DNA from 4 places in the Streptomyces gottesmaniae genome. Region 1 is predicted to be linked to each of the others. Evidence: riboswitches for the same ligand, from Rfam matches in the RefSeq annotation. Region 1 holds a riboswitch; each other region holds the start of a gene.
The links. A riboswitch is a leader RNA that binds a small molecule or an ion and turns the genes downstream of it on or off. The one in region 1 is predicted to bind cyclic di-AMP.

Region 1 (3,639 bases):
CCGGTACGCGGTCCTGTTCGGTGACCCCAAGCTCGCCCTGACGGCTGTCGACCGGGTCCTGGAGGTGACGGCCGACGAGGTCCAGGAGATCGCCAAGGCGCGCCTGAGGCCCGACAACCGCGCGGTGCTCGTCTACGAGCCCGTCGCCGGCGACGAGGACGCCGAAGAGGAGACCGCCGCGGCCGAGGCCGCCGGAACCACCGACGAGACCGAGGAGTCGGCGAAGTGACCGAGCTCGCGACCATGGACTTCCACCCGCAGCCCCAGGCCGGAGAGGCCAGGCCCTGGGCGTTCCCGGCGCCCGAGCGCGGCACCCTGGACAACGGCATGACCGTGCTGCGCTGCCACCGCCCCGGCCAGCAGGTCGTCGCCGTCGAGGTGCTCCTCGACGCGCCCCTGGACGCCGAGCCCGCCGGCATCGAGGGCGTCGCCACCATCATGACCAGGGCCTTCTCCGAGGGCACCGACAAGCACACGGCCGAGGAGTTCGCCGCCGAGCTGGAGCGCTGCGGCGCCACCCTCGACTCGCACGCCGACCACCCCGGCGTACGCCTGTCCCTCGAAGTGCCGGTGTCGCGGCTGGAGAAGGCCCTCGGCCTGCTCGCCGACGCCCTGCGGGCCCCCGCCTTCGAGGACGGCGAGATCGAGCGGCTGGTGGCCAACCGGCTCGACGAGATCCCGCATGAGACCGCCAACCCCGGTCGCCGGGCCGCCAAGGAGCTCTCCAAGCAGCTGTTCCCGGCCACCTCCCGGATGTCGCGGCCCCGCCAGGGCACCGAGGAGACCGTCGAGGGCATCGACTCCGCGGCCGTACGCGCCTTCTACGAGCGGCACGTACGCCCCGCGACGGCCACCGCCGTGGTCGTCGGCGACCTCACGGGCGTCGACCTCGACGCGCTGCTCGGGGACACCCTGGGCGCCTGGACCGGCTCCCCGGCGGCGCCGCGCCCCGTGCCGTCGGTGAGCGCGGACGACACCGGGCGCGTGATCATCGTGGACCGCCCCGGTTCCGTGCAGACCCAGTTGCTCATCGGCCGGGTGGGCGCCGACCGGCACGACCGTGTGTGGCCGGCTCAGGTGCTCGGCACCTACTGCCTCGGCGGGACCCTCACCTCCCGCCTGGACCGCGTCCTGCGCGAGGAGAAGGGCTACACCTACGGCGTGCGGGCGTTCGGCCAGGTGCTGCGGGCCGCGCCCGACGGTTCGGGCATCGCGATGCTCGCCATCAGCGGCTCCGTCGACACCCCCAACACCGGGCCGGCGCTCGACGACCTGTGGACGGTGCTGCGCACTCTCGCCGCCGAGGGCCTGACCGACGCCGAGCGTGACGTCGCCGTGCAGAACCTCGTCGGGGTCGCCCCCCTCAAGTTCGAGACGGCCGCGGCCGTGGCGAGCACGCTGGCCGACCAGGTCGAGCAGTACCTGCCGGACGACTACCAGTCGACGCTGTACCGCCAACTCGCCGCCACCGGCACCGTGGAGGCCACCGCGGCGGCCGTGAGCGCCTTCCCGGTGGACCGTCTGGTGACCGTCCTCGTCGGGGACGCCGCGCAGATCGAGGAGCCCGTCAGGGCCCTCGGAATCGGCGAAGTCACCGTCGTCCCGGCCGAGTAGGGGCCGACCGGGCGGACGCGTGTCAGTGGGGCCCTGGTGACGGAAGAGTCACCAGGGCCCTCGTTTGTCCCTATTGATGGCGGAGGTTGCGTGTCTGACCTGTGGCGTACGCAACAAATCCTGTGATCCGTTTGTTATTTCGAAGACGGCCCACTTAGCGTCGGTCCGGCTGTTCGTCAGAAGTTCGCCGCACCCGCGGCACCGGACAGTCATCGCCGAGTCCCCGCATGGCGCGAGCCAGGGGAGCCGGGGACCCATCACAGTCCCTGGGGTGAATCGGGTGCCCTTCGCGGAGCGACGCGAAACGGGGGGTAGCCGTAGGAGACCTTCCTGCTCCGAACCCGTCAGCTAACCCGGTAGGCGAGAAGGAAGGAAAGGACCAGCCACTTCATGGCGTTCACCCGCGCCCCCGGGAAGCACCGCCGTCCCGGCCGTGTGCAGCGCACGACCACGAGGAACGTGGGCGTAGCCGCTCTCACCACCACCGGTGTCCTCGGCACTCTGGCCGGCCCCGCGCTCGCCGCGGAGGAGCCCGCCGTCGAGCAGACCGGCCTGAACCAGATCATCACCCTCGGCGACACGGTCGCGGACCAGGTCGACGCCCAGGCCGTGGCCCAGCAGCAGGCCGCCGAGGTGGCCGCCGTCAAGAAGAAGGCGCAGGAGGAGGCCAGGAAGGCCGCCGCCGAGAAGGCCGAGCAGGAACGTGCCGCCGCCAAGGAGCGCGAGGAGATCAAGGCCCGCGCCGCCCGTGCGGCCGAGCGCGAGCGCCTCAACGCCTACGTCGCCCCCATCAACGGCTCCTACATCTCCACCGGCTACAAGACCGGCGGCGCCGTCTGGTCCTCCGGCAGCCACACCGGTGTCGACTTCCACGCCGCGTCCGGCACCGCCGTCCTCGCGGTCGGCTCCGGCACCGTCGTGGAGGCGGGCTGGGGCGGCGCCTACGGCAACAACATCGTCATCAAGATGAACGACGGCACGTACACCCAGTACGGCCACCTGTCGTCCATCGGCGTCTCCGTCGGCCAGACGGTCACCCCCGGCCAGCAGATAGGCCTCTCCGGGGCGACCGGCAACGTCACCGGCGCCCACCTGCACTTCGAGGCCCGCACGACGGCCGAGTACGGCTCGGACATCGACCCCGCCGCGTACCTGCGCTCGCACGGCGTGAACGTCTGACGCGCTTCCGACGCTTCCCAGGAGGCCCCGGCTCACCGAGCCGGGGCTTTCCTCGTTGTGCGTACCTGCCGAGCAAACCTGTTGTGACGCACCTCTTGTGACGAACCTCCTGTCCAAAAAATATCCCTGGATTCCGGTCCGCCATCGGAAATTCCGGCTCGCTGCAATAGAGTCGCTGGAACACACGTCAATCATCGACGTTTCACGGGGATTAAGGCGGAGGTCGGTCATGCGTATTCCGGCGCACTCGGTATGCACGGCGATCCGTGATGACATCGTCGCGGGTGTCTACGAGCGCGGCAGCCGGCTCACCGAGGAACTGCTCGCCCGCCGTTACGGCGTCAGCCGGGTGCCCGTGCGTGAGGCGTTGCGCACGCTGGAGGCCGAGGGTTTCGTGGTGACCCGTCGGCACGCGGGCGCGTGCGTCGCCGAGCCGACCGAGCAGGAGGCCGCCGACCTGCTGGAGATGCGCATGCTGCTGGAGCCCCTGGGGGCCGCCCGCGCCGCGCAGCGCCGTACGGAGGCGCACCTGAAGGTGTTGCGGGGCCTGGTCAGGCTGGGCCAGGAGCGGGCCAGGAGGGGCAACAGCGAGGATCTGCGCTCGCTGGGCGGCTGGTTCCACGAGACGCTCGCGCAGGCCTCCGGCAGCCCCGCCCTGACCTCGACGCTCGCCCAGCTGCGGCACAAGATCGCCTGGATGTACGCGGTCGAGGCGCCGGCCGACCCCGTGGAGTCCTGGGCCGAGCACGGCGGCATCGTGGACGCGGTCGCGCGTGGCGACAGCGACCGGGCCCGGACGATCACGTCCCTGCACACCGAGCGGGCCACCGCCGCGCACCGGCTCCG
Region 2 (3,639 bases), on a different contig from region 1:
AACCCTTATCTCTCCTAGGCTTCGCGCGCCGTCGGGGCGGGGTCGGGACCGTGCGTGGGCGGTCGGCTCACGGCCCCGGCGGCGTGGGCGGGACTACGCCGAGGCCTCGGTCAGGCGGTTCAGTTCCGAGGACGCGAAGAGACGTCATGTCCGAGGTCGACGAGCGGGCCGGACGCCCGCATTGCCCATCGCCACCGGCACGGCGCGCGCTAGCGTGGCGCGATGGCCCCGAGCCAGTCCTCGACGGTGAGGACCTCGGCCCACTGCGGGAACAGCCTCTCGGTGAGCATCGCGTGGACCTCGGGGTCGGTGTCGAGGCAGGCGTCCGCCAGGACGGTGAGGCCGAAGTCCAGGTCGATGGCGTGCCACAGGGTGGACAGCACCACGGCGCTGGTGGCGATGCCGGTGAGAACGAGGCTGTCGATGTCGCGGGCCCTGAGCACCAGGTCGAGGTCGCTGCCCGAGAACGCGCTCCCCCGTCTCTTGGTGACCACGACCTCGCCCTGCCGGGGCGCGACGTCGTCGTGGATCTCGGTGCCGGGCTCGCCCTCGGTGAACAGGCCGGCCCGCAGGACGTTCGCCATCACCTTGTTGCGCGGGCTGACCCGCGGATCGCCCGGCCGTAACCCCATCACCACGTAGATCACGGGAATGTCGGCGGCCCGGGCTCCGTCGATCGCCCCGCGCAGGCGCGGCAGATATCCGGAACCGTCGTCGGCGATGGCCACGACGTCCCGTTGGACGTCCATCACCAGAAGTGCGCTCTTCGCCATGCCTGCCGTCCCTTCTCCGGGAGAACAAGACGAACGCCGCGTGGGCCCGAGGGCGGACGCGGCGTCGCTGGTTCTGTCTTAGGTGGCGACGGACTACGGGGTGAGGCCCTTGCTGCGGAGCCAGGCCGCCGGGTCGATGCCGCTGCTGGAGCCGCCGGGGTGGACCTCCATGTGGAGGTGGGCGCCGGTCACGTTGCCGGTGGCGCCGACGCGGCCGATGACGTCCCCGGTGGCGACCTTCTGGCCGACGCTGACACCGATGGAGGACTGGTGGGCGTACCAGATCTCGGTGCCGTCATCGAGGGTGAGGACGGTCTTGTAGCCGTAGGAGCCCTCGTAGCCGGCCTGCGTGATGGTGCCGCTGTGGACGGCCTTGATGAGGGTGCCGGTGGGGGCCGCGAAGTCGAGGCCGGTGTGGTAGCCGGAGGACCAGTACGGGCCGGCCTGACCGAAGGTGGAGGTGAGGGTGTACGAGGAGGTGGGGAGAGCGAACTGCTTGGCCAGGGCGGCGAGGCGCTCGGCTTCCTTCTTCTCCGCGGCCTCCTCCTCCGCCTTCTTCTTGGCGGCGGCCTCCTTGGCCTCGGCTTCCTTCTTCTCCTGGGCGGCCTGCTCGGCGGCCTTGTCCGCGGCGGCGGTCTGCGCGGCCTCGGCGGCGGCCTTGTCGAAGGCGTCCTGCTGGGACTCGGCCTGCGCCATGATGCGGGCGCGCAGCGCCTCGCCGGCGTCCGCGGTGCCCTGTTCGGTCTCGGCGGCGGTCAGACCGGCGCTGCTGAGCGGGGTCTTGGAGACCTCGGGCTCCGGCTCGTCGGCCTCGTCCTCGAAGACCGAGCCGACGTTCGGCATGTCGGGCATCGATATGGAGACCGGGGCCTTGCCGGACTGCGCGCTGGCCATCCCGGCACCGCTGACGGCGGCTATGACACCGACGCCGAGCACCGTGGAGCTACGGGCAAGTCCGTTACGGGCGAGTACGCCGCTCTTCTTGGCGACGCGGTGCCGACCGCGAACGGGGCGCAGGGTGTCCTCGCTGGGGTTCCACTCCTGCCAGGGGCCCTCGTTGTCGCTGTTGTAGCTGCCGTAGCCGAACGTCTGGCTCTCGCCGTCGCGTTGGGTCGGCACGAACGGGGCTTCGGTCGCGGACCGGTTCGACGCCACGTAGGCGTACTCCTTCCTTCCTTTTCGCCTACCGGGTTAGCTGACGGGTTCGGAGCAGGAAGGTCTCCTACGCGCGTAAACCGGTCGTGCGGACTGCCACGGCGGTTTGCGTGCGATTCACCCCAGGGTGGTGGTTCCCCGGTTCCCTTGCGGGATTCGACGCGTGAGCACGGAGCCGTCTCTTGTGACGGCTGGGACGACCGCGCTGCGTTATCGAACGTTAATAGACGCCAGTACTCCATTCCAAGCTGTTCTTAATGATCGTTCCGGCTTTCCCGCTGGACTTTACGGGTCATGAGGGGCCGAAAACGGGCGAGTTGACCTTGACTCACGAGTAACAGTCGCCCTGACGTGACGTCAGTTGTTATACGGAGGACGGTGGGACGGACACGCTCGGTGACACCGCCGTTCGGCGGCCTGGTGTTCGGTGACCTCGGCACCTCAGGGACGGCGGACCGCCAGGAGGGCCATGTCGTCCGTGGTGCGGTCGCCCGCGTGTCGGCGCACCTCCTCCGCGAGCGTCGTCAGCAGGGCGCGCGGGGCGGTGAAGACACGGCCGGCGAGGCGTGCGGCCGGGTCGTAGAAGACGCCGTGCGCGTCCCGCGCCTCGGAGAGGCCGTCGGTGTAGAAGAGCAGCGTGGCTCCGGGCGGGAACCCGGTCTCCTCCGCGCGGTCGGGCCAGGTGCCCAGGTCGTCCATGCCGAGCGGCAGCGCGGGCTGCGGGGCGTCCAACGTGCACAGGGTCCCGTCGGCGTGCAGCATCAGGGGGGAGGGGTGGCCCCGGTTGACGATCCGGGCGCGGCCCGCGCCGTGCGGGAACTCGGCGAGCACGGCCGTCACGAACCCCTCGAACTCCACCGCCGCGTCCCGTCGCGTGGCCTCCCGCCGCGTGGCCTCCCGGTCCAGCGCCCGTTCCAGTCGCTGGACCACCGCTTCGAGCGTCGCCTCCTGCTCGGCCGCCTCCCGGAACGCCCCGATCAGCACCGCCACCGCCGACACCGCCCCCAGCCCCTTGCCGCGTACGTCGCCGACGATCAGCCGTACGCCGTGGGGTGAGTCCTGCACCGCGTACAGATCGCCGCCGATCGACGCCCCGGCCTGCGCGGCCTCGTACCGCGCGGCGATCTCCAGCCCGCCGATCCACTCCTGCGGCACCGGCAGTACGGCCCGCTGCGCGGCCTCGGCGATCTCCCGGGCCGTGGCGAGCCGGGCGTCGCTGCGGCGCACGAGGCGGTTGATCAGGACGGCCAGTACGGCGACGGTGGCGACCGTGACGATCTCGGTGATCGCGTCCTCGTGGCCGGAGTCGACGTCATAGACGCGTACGGCGCTGATGCCGGCCACCGACACGGCGCCGACGATCACCGTGCCGTACAGCGTGAAGAGCGGGGCCGTCACCAGGGGCGCGGCAGTGAAGAAGGGGATCGCGGTGAACTCGCGCGGGGTGAAGTGATCGTAGAAGAGCCCGATGGCGATCAGCAGCACGGGAAGGGCGCGGGCGAGCGTACGGGCGGACGGGAACCGGCGCCCGCCCGGCTCCCGCATGTCCTCCGCGCCCTCTCGCTGCCCCACGGGTACAGGGTTTCCGGCGGTGGGCGGCGGGGCTAGTCGGTGGGGCCGAGTGGGCTAGGCCCCGTCGGAGGACGTGTGGGAGGGCGGGCGCAGCGGGGGCGGGAGGGCCGGCGCGGCAGGGGGCGGGCAGGCGGCCGGG
Region 3 (3,639 bases), on a different contig from region 1:
ATGACCGCGTTGGCCGCGCTCAGGATGGTCTGCGTGGAGCGGTAGTTCTGCTCCAGCAGGATCGTGGTCGCGTTCGGGTAGTCCTCCTCGAACTGGAGGATGTTGCGGATGGTCGCACCGCGGAAGGCGTAGATCGACTGGTCCGCGTCACCCACGACGCAGAGCTCGGCCGGCGGCAGGTCCCACTCGGCAGGCGGCACGTCGACCGGGTGCTCGGAGGTGCCGACCAGCTCTCTGACCAGGGCGTACTGGGCGTGGTTGGTGTCCTGGTACTCATCGACGAGGACATGGCGGAAGCGACGGCGGTAGTGCTCGGCGACGTCCGGGAAGGCGCGCAGCAGATTGACCGTCGTCATGATCAGGTCGTCGAAGTCCAGTGCGTTCGCCTCGCGGAGGCGGGACTGGTAGAGCGCGTAGGCCTGGGCGAGGGTCTTCTCGAAGCCGTCGGCGGCCTGGGCGGCGAAGTCCTCCTCGTCGATCAGCTCGTTCTTCAGGTTCGAGATCTTGGCGCTGAAGGACTTGGGCGGGAAGCGCTTCGGGTCGAGGTCCAGATCACGGCAGACGAGCGCCATCAGCCGCTTGCTGTCGGCGGCGTCGTAGATCGAGAAGGAGGACGTGAAGCCGAGCTTCTTCGACTCGCGCCGCAGGATCCGGACGCAGGCGCTGTGGAAGGTCATGACCCACATCGCGTTCGCGCGCGGACCGACGAGCTGCTCGACGCGCTCCTTCATCTCACCGGCGGCCTTGTTGGTGAAGGTGATCGCGAGGATCTGGCCCGGGTGGACCTGCCGCTCACCGAGCAGGTGGGCGATGCGGTGGGTGAGCACCCGGGTCTTGCCGGAGCCGGCACCGGCGACGATGAGCAGGGGGGACCCGGCATGCACGACGGCCGCGCGCTGGTTCTCGTTCAGCCCGTCCAGGAGGGCCGCCGCGTCGAGGGCCGGGCGGGGGGCGCCGCCCCGGTAGTAGGCGTCCCGGTCCGGTGGTACGTCGAACTTCCCGCCGAACAGATCGTCCGGAAGCGGCTCCGGTACGTGATCGTCCTCGGGCGGCGGCGGGGGCTCCTCCGCGTGGCCACGGGGGGCCTGGAGGTCCGCCAGGAAGCTGTCGTCAAAGAGGCTGCTCATCGCTCTCCGAGTCTAGGCGCCCCCACTGACAGCCAGGGGCCGCCCCGGGAAGTCCGCACGCACCACTCATCGCGCACACCTCACGACGGTGAGCGATCGAGCGTACCGCCCATCGCGCGGAAGAGGCTAAGGTCACGAAAACGTATCGGGCATATCGAACATCAACCTTCACACGGGCCACACGAGTTGGCTAGCTTCTTCTCTTGGGCCGTACGACACAACCGGCGAACGTCGCCGGGCCGCACGGCCTCCGCCGAGTCCGGCACGCCTCTCCTGGGCGCCGGAGCCGGGGACCCACCGACCTCTGGGGTGAATCGACCCGACGCCGCACGCGGCACGGGCCGTAGGGCAAACCTTCCGAAGCTTGCGCCCGAACCCGACAGCTAACCCGGTAGGCGGACAACGGAAGGAGACGCCGCACCATGGCGCCGCACCGCAAGCCGCGTCCGACCGGCCGGACGCGCGCGGGCATACGCACCCCCGCTCTCGCCACGGCCGCCCTGACCTCCGTGGCTCTGCTCTCCCAGACGGCCACCGCCGCACCCTCCGCCGACGACAGGCCGAGCCTGGAGGAGGTCGAGAAGAAGGTCGACGACCTCTACCGTCAGGCAGGGTCGGCGACCGAGAACTACAACGCGGCCAAGGAGAGGACGACCAAGCAGAAGAAGAAGGTCGACACCCTCCTCGACGACGTCGCCCAGCGCACGGAGAAGCTGAACGAGGCGCGGGAGGAGCTGGGCTCGTTCGCGGCGGCCCAGTACCGCACCGGCGCGGCCACCCCCGACCAGGCCTCACTGCTCCTGGCGGACAACCCGCAGGACTACTTCGACCAGAACCAGCTGATGGACCGGTTGACGGACCGTCAGAAGGTGGCCGTCGACGCGTACGTCACCGAGCAGGCCGACGCGGCGGAGCAGCGCCGGACGGCGAGCGACAGCCTCGAGAAGCTCACCGAGTCGCAGAACGCCCTCAAGACCAGCAAGGCCAAGGTCCAGGCGAAGCTCGCCGAGGCCCGCGAACTGCTCTCCACCCTCACCGCCGCGGAGAAGGCCCGGCTCGCCGCGATCGAACAGCGCGAGCAGGAGGAGGCCGACCGCAAGGCGGAGGAGCTCGCGCGGCAGCAGGCGGCACAGGCGAGCCCGGAGACGCAGAGCACCCAGGAGGCCCAGGAGGCCCAGGGAGGGACCGCCACCGGCACGGAGACGTCGCCGGGCACCACCGGGACCACAGCCCCGGTCGAGGACTCCACGTACGCCTCGAAGGCCACCAAGGCCCTCGCCTTCGCCCGCGCGCAGATCGGCAAGCCGTATGTCTGGGGCGCCACCGGCCCCGGCTCGTACGACTGCTCCGGCCTCACCCAGGCCGCCTGGAAGGCCGCCGGGGTCGACCTCCCGCGCACCACCTACGACCAGGTCGAGGCGGGCACCACCGTCTCCCTGGCCGACGCCAAGCCGGGCGACCTCGTCTTCTTCTACGACAACATCGGCCACGTCGGCCTCTACATCGGCAACGGCATGATGATCCACGCTCCCAAGCCGGGCACGTACGTCCGCGAGGAGTCGATCTTCTACGACGGGGAGTCCTCGATCCACAGCGTGGTGCGGCCCGCGTAACTCGGGGGCAGCGGGCGCCGGTCCACACGGTCGGCGCCGTCCCGGGAGTCCCGGCTCAGCCATCCCCTCGCCATCGCGGACAGGACGGACTCACACGGACGGATCCCTTCAGGTCCAGAGCACCGCGATGAAGACGTTCGCGGTGGTCAGCGCGCCCACCAGGGCGAAGAGCGGCTTCTCCACCGTCTCCTCGTCGCGTTTCACGTAGACCAGGCCGAGGATCACGATCAGCAGGGCGAGCTTGACGCCGATCTTGATGTTGTCGACGGGCTGGTCGTCCGCCTGGTTGAGGCCGACGAGGAGGACACCGGTGACGAGCATGGCGAGGGCGCCGTGCAGCATGGCGGGGACGAAGCGGGCGGTGCCCTGGCCCATGGCCTTCATCTGGGTGAGGAAACCACCCAGGAGGGAGGCGATGCCGATGATGTGGAGGGCGACGAGGATGTGGATGAGTACGTCCATGCGCGGAGCCTAATGAGGCACCCGAGGGCCGTAGGGCACCGGGTGCGGGTGGGACGGGACGGGCGAACGACCCCCTGATGATCTTGCATATATGCGCTCCATAGCACCGCGCCCCCTCCGCCCGGTCCGAAATCGCCGCATCGGTCATCGCACAGCGTGAAGTCGGCGACGCCAGGCGAGGATCTCGGTCACATACGGTCACCTCACAGTCGGTGCACGCCACTTCCGTACAACGCGTTACCGAGCCATCACAGCCAGGTTTAGCGTCCTCCCTCAGGTGACCGGCTCCCCACCGCCGCCCGGCCAGGGGCGGCAGTCGGCCACCACCGCCGAGAAAGGTCCGGCGGCGTCCCGCTCCCCCTGTGCGGGCCGCCGCCGGACGTGTCACCGCTCCCCCCAGGCGGTCCGTACGGACAGACGATGTTCGTACTGCGGAC
Region 4 (3,639 bases), on a different contig from region 1:
GCGATCTTCTCGATGAGTTCCTGCGCGCTGATCTTCGGCAGATCGGGGTCACCGGAGCCGGCGAAGGCCGGGACGAGCCCGATGGTCGCGGCCGCCACGCCCAGCACGGTGACCGGGACGACGTACCGCGCGGCCTTGCGTCGCCGTGCCGAGCGCGCCTCCTCGGCCGCGAGCGCGGCCGTGTCGCCGGACCGGGCGCTGTCGTCGGTTTCGTACGGTGCCATGTGTGCCTTACCTCCGTCGTCGGCGGCGGCGTCTACTCTCAGCCGCCATTCTCACCCGAATCGGTGAGGAGTGGTGATACCCATCTGACCAAATCGGCCGGAGGGAATCGTCAGACTCGGGACTCAACTCCACGTACTGCTACGGGATGACATGGCGACCCGTCAGGGATGACATGACGGGGCGGCACCTCCCCACAGCCCATGGAGGCGACGCCGACGGGCGGGATCGCGCCCCCTAGGGGACGCCGACGCTCACTCCTGGAGGGCGGCGGGGTCCGGGGCTCGCGTCAGAGGGCCGGCCTCAGAGGGCTGACCTAAGGGGGCCGGCCTAAGCGGGGCTCGACTCAGGGGGCACCCGGCGCCGGGTGATCAACCGGCGCGGTGCACCACGGCGTCGCACAGCTCCACCAGCGCCGCCTTCGCGTCGCACTCGGGGAGGGGGGCCAGCACGGCGCGGGCCTCCTCCGCGTACCGGATGGTGTCGCGGCGGGCCTGCTCCAGGGCGGGGTGGACGCGGAGCCGGGCCAGGGCCTCGGCGTGGCGGGCGTCGTCGGTGAGGTCGGAGTCGAGCAGCTCGCACAGGGCGATGTCGTCCGCCAGCCCCAGCCGGCCCGCCCGCTCGCGCAGCCGCAGCACCGGCATGGTCGGCACGCCCTCGCGGAGGTCCGTGCCGGGGGTCTTGCCCGACTCGTGCGAGTCGGAGGCGATGTCGAGGACGTCGTCGGCGAGTTGGAAGGCGACACCGAGCCGCTCCCCGTACTGGGTCAGCACGTCGACCACGGTCTCGTCGGCCCCGGCCATCAGTGCGCCGAGCCGTCCGGCGACCGCGACCAGCGACCCGGTCTTGCCGCCCAGCACGTCGAGGTAGTGCTCGATGGGGTCGCGTCCGTCGCGCGGCCCGGCGGTCTCCAGGATCTGTCCGGTGACCAGCCGTTCGAAGGCCTCGGCCTGGATGCGGACGGCGTCGGGGCCGAGGTCGGCGAGGACGTGGGAGGCGCGGGCGAAGAGGAAGTCGCCGGTGAGGACGGCGAGCGAGTTGTCCCAGCGGGCGTTGGCACTCGGCACGCCCCGGCGCACCTCGGCCTCGTCCATCACGTCGTCGTGGTACAGCGTGGCCAGATGGGTCAGCTCGACCACGACCGCCGAGGGCACGACACCCGGCGCGTACGGGTCCCCGAACTGCGCCGCGAGCATCACCAGCAGCGGACGGAACCGCTTCCCGCCCGCGCGCAGCAGATGCTGGGCGGCCTCCTGGATGAAGGGGACCTCGCTCTTGGTCGCCTCCAGCAGACCCTCTTCGACGGCCGCCATTCCGGCCTGGACATCGGCTTCGAGAGCCTGGTCCCGCGCGCTCAGCCCAAATGGCTCGACGACGGTCACGAGGGTTCTCCTGTCTGCTGACGTCTACTGACGGTCACACGGTCACACGGTCGGTCTGGGTCGCTCTCACGGTCGATGACACAGTTTGTCGATCTGTCGCTGCCATCACCCGAGTCAGCGTATCCGGTCACCTTTCGATCACCACGAGCGCCCACGGGTCGACGCGCGTACGGCACCCGCGCGAGACCCGCCCCGGGTCCCCGCTCCGCCGCCGGAGAAGCCGGAGACCCCCGGAGGTCCCCGGTACACCACCGAAGGCGTCCCTAAACCCCCGGTCCGAGTTGACCGATTTGCCGTAAAGCGAGCACTTCACCCGACTCCTCCCGTGAGTTGAGTCACCCGCCCAGCCTGGGGCAACCTTCCGGCGCCGGGCGGACTTTCCCTTTGCGGTAGGCAAGTTGACCCAGGAACACGCATCGGCAATTGCCGCCGAATCACACCAAAGTCAAGGTCAACTAGACCTACCGGCCAAACCGGGACTTGTTCCGATCGTGTGCTCTCGCATACGTTCACACCCCGTCCGGACGGACCGCCGAATCCTGCCGCCGCCCGGACCCCCACCCATTGACCACTCATCCACGCACGGCAGGAGCGGGGGACCCAGGTAAGCGCCGGTCCGGCATTTCCCCCATCGGACCGGCTCGGGGTGAAGCCACGCGCAGTACGCCCGGCGGACGCGGCACGCACAGCGACCGCCCGGGCGACGCACGTGGCCGGGCATCTCCAGCCCGAACCCGACAGCTCACCTCGCAGGCGACGGAGAGGAACTTGCCATGCCCGCACGAGGCAAACACCGCCGTCCCAGAAGCAACGCGTTCACCCGTGGCGTGCTCGCCGCCGGAACGGGCGGGGCCGCCCTGGCCCTCCCGCTCACGGTCGCCACGACCGCGAGCGCCGCCACCCCGGCCCAGGCCGCCGGCTCCGTCCAGTCGGCCGCGCAGTCCGCGCCGGCGGCCGCGCAGACCAAGTCCACGACCTACACCGTGGTCTCCGGCGACACGCTCTCCTCCATCGCCCGGGAGCACCGCACCAAGGGCGGCTGGCAACGGCTCTACAAGGACAACCGCGCGGCCGTCGGCGACAACCCGGCCCTGATCCGTCCGGGCCTGAAGCTGAAGGTGAACGGGACGAAGGCGGCCACGGCGAAGAAGTCGTCGACGGCCTCGCAGACCTCCACGGCCACGCAGGCGTCGGTCAAGACGTACGCGAACAACCTCGACGGCTGGATCCGCGAGTCGCTGGACATCATGGCGCAAAAGGGAATCCCCGGGACATACAACGGGATCCACCGCAACATCATGCGTGAGTCCTCGGGCAACCCGCTGGCGATCAACAACTGGGACTCCAACGCGGCAGCGGGCACCCCGTCGAAGGGCCTCCTCCAGGTCATCGACCCGACCTTCGCCGCGTACCACGTGTCCGGCACCCCGTACGACCCGTACGACCCGGTCGCGAACATCACGGCGGCCTGCAACTACGCCGCCGACCGGTACGGCTCGATCGACAACGTGTTCGGCGCCTACTGAGCCCCACCCACTCCGCACTCGTTCCCCTGGGCCGGCGGGCCCAGGGGAACGTTTGTTCAGTGGAACAGCCGGTCCAGCACGACCGCGATCCCGTCGTCCTCGTTGGAGAGGGTCACCTCGTCGGCCACGGCCTTGAGTTCGGGGTGGGCGTTGGCCATGGCGACGCCGTGCGCGGCCCAGTCGAACATCGGGATGTCGTTGGGCATGTCACCGAAGGCGATGGTCTCGTCCGGGGACAGACCGAGATGGTCGGCGGCCAGCGCGAGACCCGTCGCCTTGGTGATGCCGCATGGCTGGAGTTCGACGGTGCCGGGCCCCGACATGGTGACCGTCGCCAGCGAACCGACCGCCATCCGCGCCGCCGAGGCCAACTCGTCGTCCGACAGATAGGGATGGCGCAGCAGCACCTTGCTGATCGGCTCGCACCACAGGTCGTCCCGGCGCGGCACCCGCACCGCGGGCAGCGTGGGGTGCGGCATGAGGTAGCCGGGCTCGATCAGGGTGAGGCC

Region 2: it holds a riboswitch for cyclic di-AMP, as region 1 does, so the genes downstream of both, RM704_RS24655 (M23 family metallopeptidase) here and RM704_RS14885 (M23 family metallopeptidase) in region 1, are expected to answer to the same signal.
Region 3: it holds a riboswitch for cyclic di-AMP, as region 1 does, so the genes downstream of both, RM704_RS23815 (C40 family peptidase) here and RM704_RS14885 (M23 family metallopeptidase) in region 1, are expected to answer to the same signal.
Region 4: it holds a riboswitch for cyclic di-AMP, as region 1 does, so the genes downstream of both, RM704_RS42445 (LysM peptidoglycan-binding domain-containing protein) here and RM704_RS14885 (M23 family metallopeptidase) in region 1, are expected to answer to the same signal.

Annotation. Positions count from the first base shown of each region.
Region 1 covers NZ_JAVRFJ010000011.1:137,490-141,128, forward strand. The annotation lists gene RM704_RS14875 (M16 family metallopeptidase) at 1-229, shown strand, start outside; gene RM704_RS14880 (M16 family metallopeptidase) at 226-1,614, shown strand; cyclic di-AMP (ydaO/yuaA leader) riboswitch at 1,818-1,991, shown strand; gene RM704_RS14885 (M23 family metallopeptidase) at 2,005-2,793, shown strand; gene RM704_RS14890 (GntR family transcriptional regulator) at 3,023-3,639, shown strand, end outside.
Region 2 covers NZ_JAVRFJ010000022.1:130,486-134,124, reverse strand. The annotation lists gene RM704_RS24665 (PrsW family intramembrane metalloprotease) at 1-18, shown strand, start outside; gene RM704_RS24660 (cysteine hydrolase family protein) at 210-773, opposite strand; gene RM704_RS24655 (M23 family metallopeptidase) at 867-1,928, opposite strand; cyclic di-AMP (ydaO/yuaA leader) riboswitch at 1,939-2,100, opposite strand; gene RM704_RS24650 (PP2C family protein-serine/threonine phosphatase) at 2,370-3,473, opposite strand.
Region 3 covers NZ_JAVRFJ010000021.1:90,902-94,540, forward strand. The annotation lists gene pcrA (DNA helicase PcrA) at 1-1,127, opposite strand, end outside; cyclic di-AMP (ydaO/yuaA leader) riboswitch at 1,383-1,540, shown strand; gene RM704_RS23815 (C40 family peptidase) at 1,550-2,740, shown strand; gene RM704_RS23820 (hypothetical protein) at 2,849-3,202, opposite strand.
Region 4 covers NZ_JAVRFJ010000064.1:1,257-4,895, forward strand. The annotation lists gene RM704_RS42435 (LolA family protein) at 1-224, opposite strand, end outside; gene RM704_RS42440 (polyprenyl synthetase family protein) at 594-1,604, opposite strand; cyclic di-AMP (ydaO/yuaA leader) riboswitch at 2,164-2,375, shown strand; gene RM704_RS42445 (LysM peptidoglycan-binding domain-containing protein) at 2,378-3,130, shown strand; gene RM704_RS42450 (Cof-type HAD-IIB family hydrolase) at 3,187-3,639, opposite strand, start outside.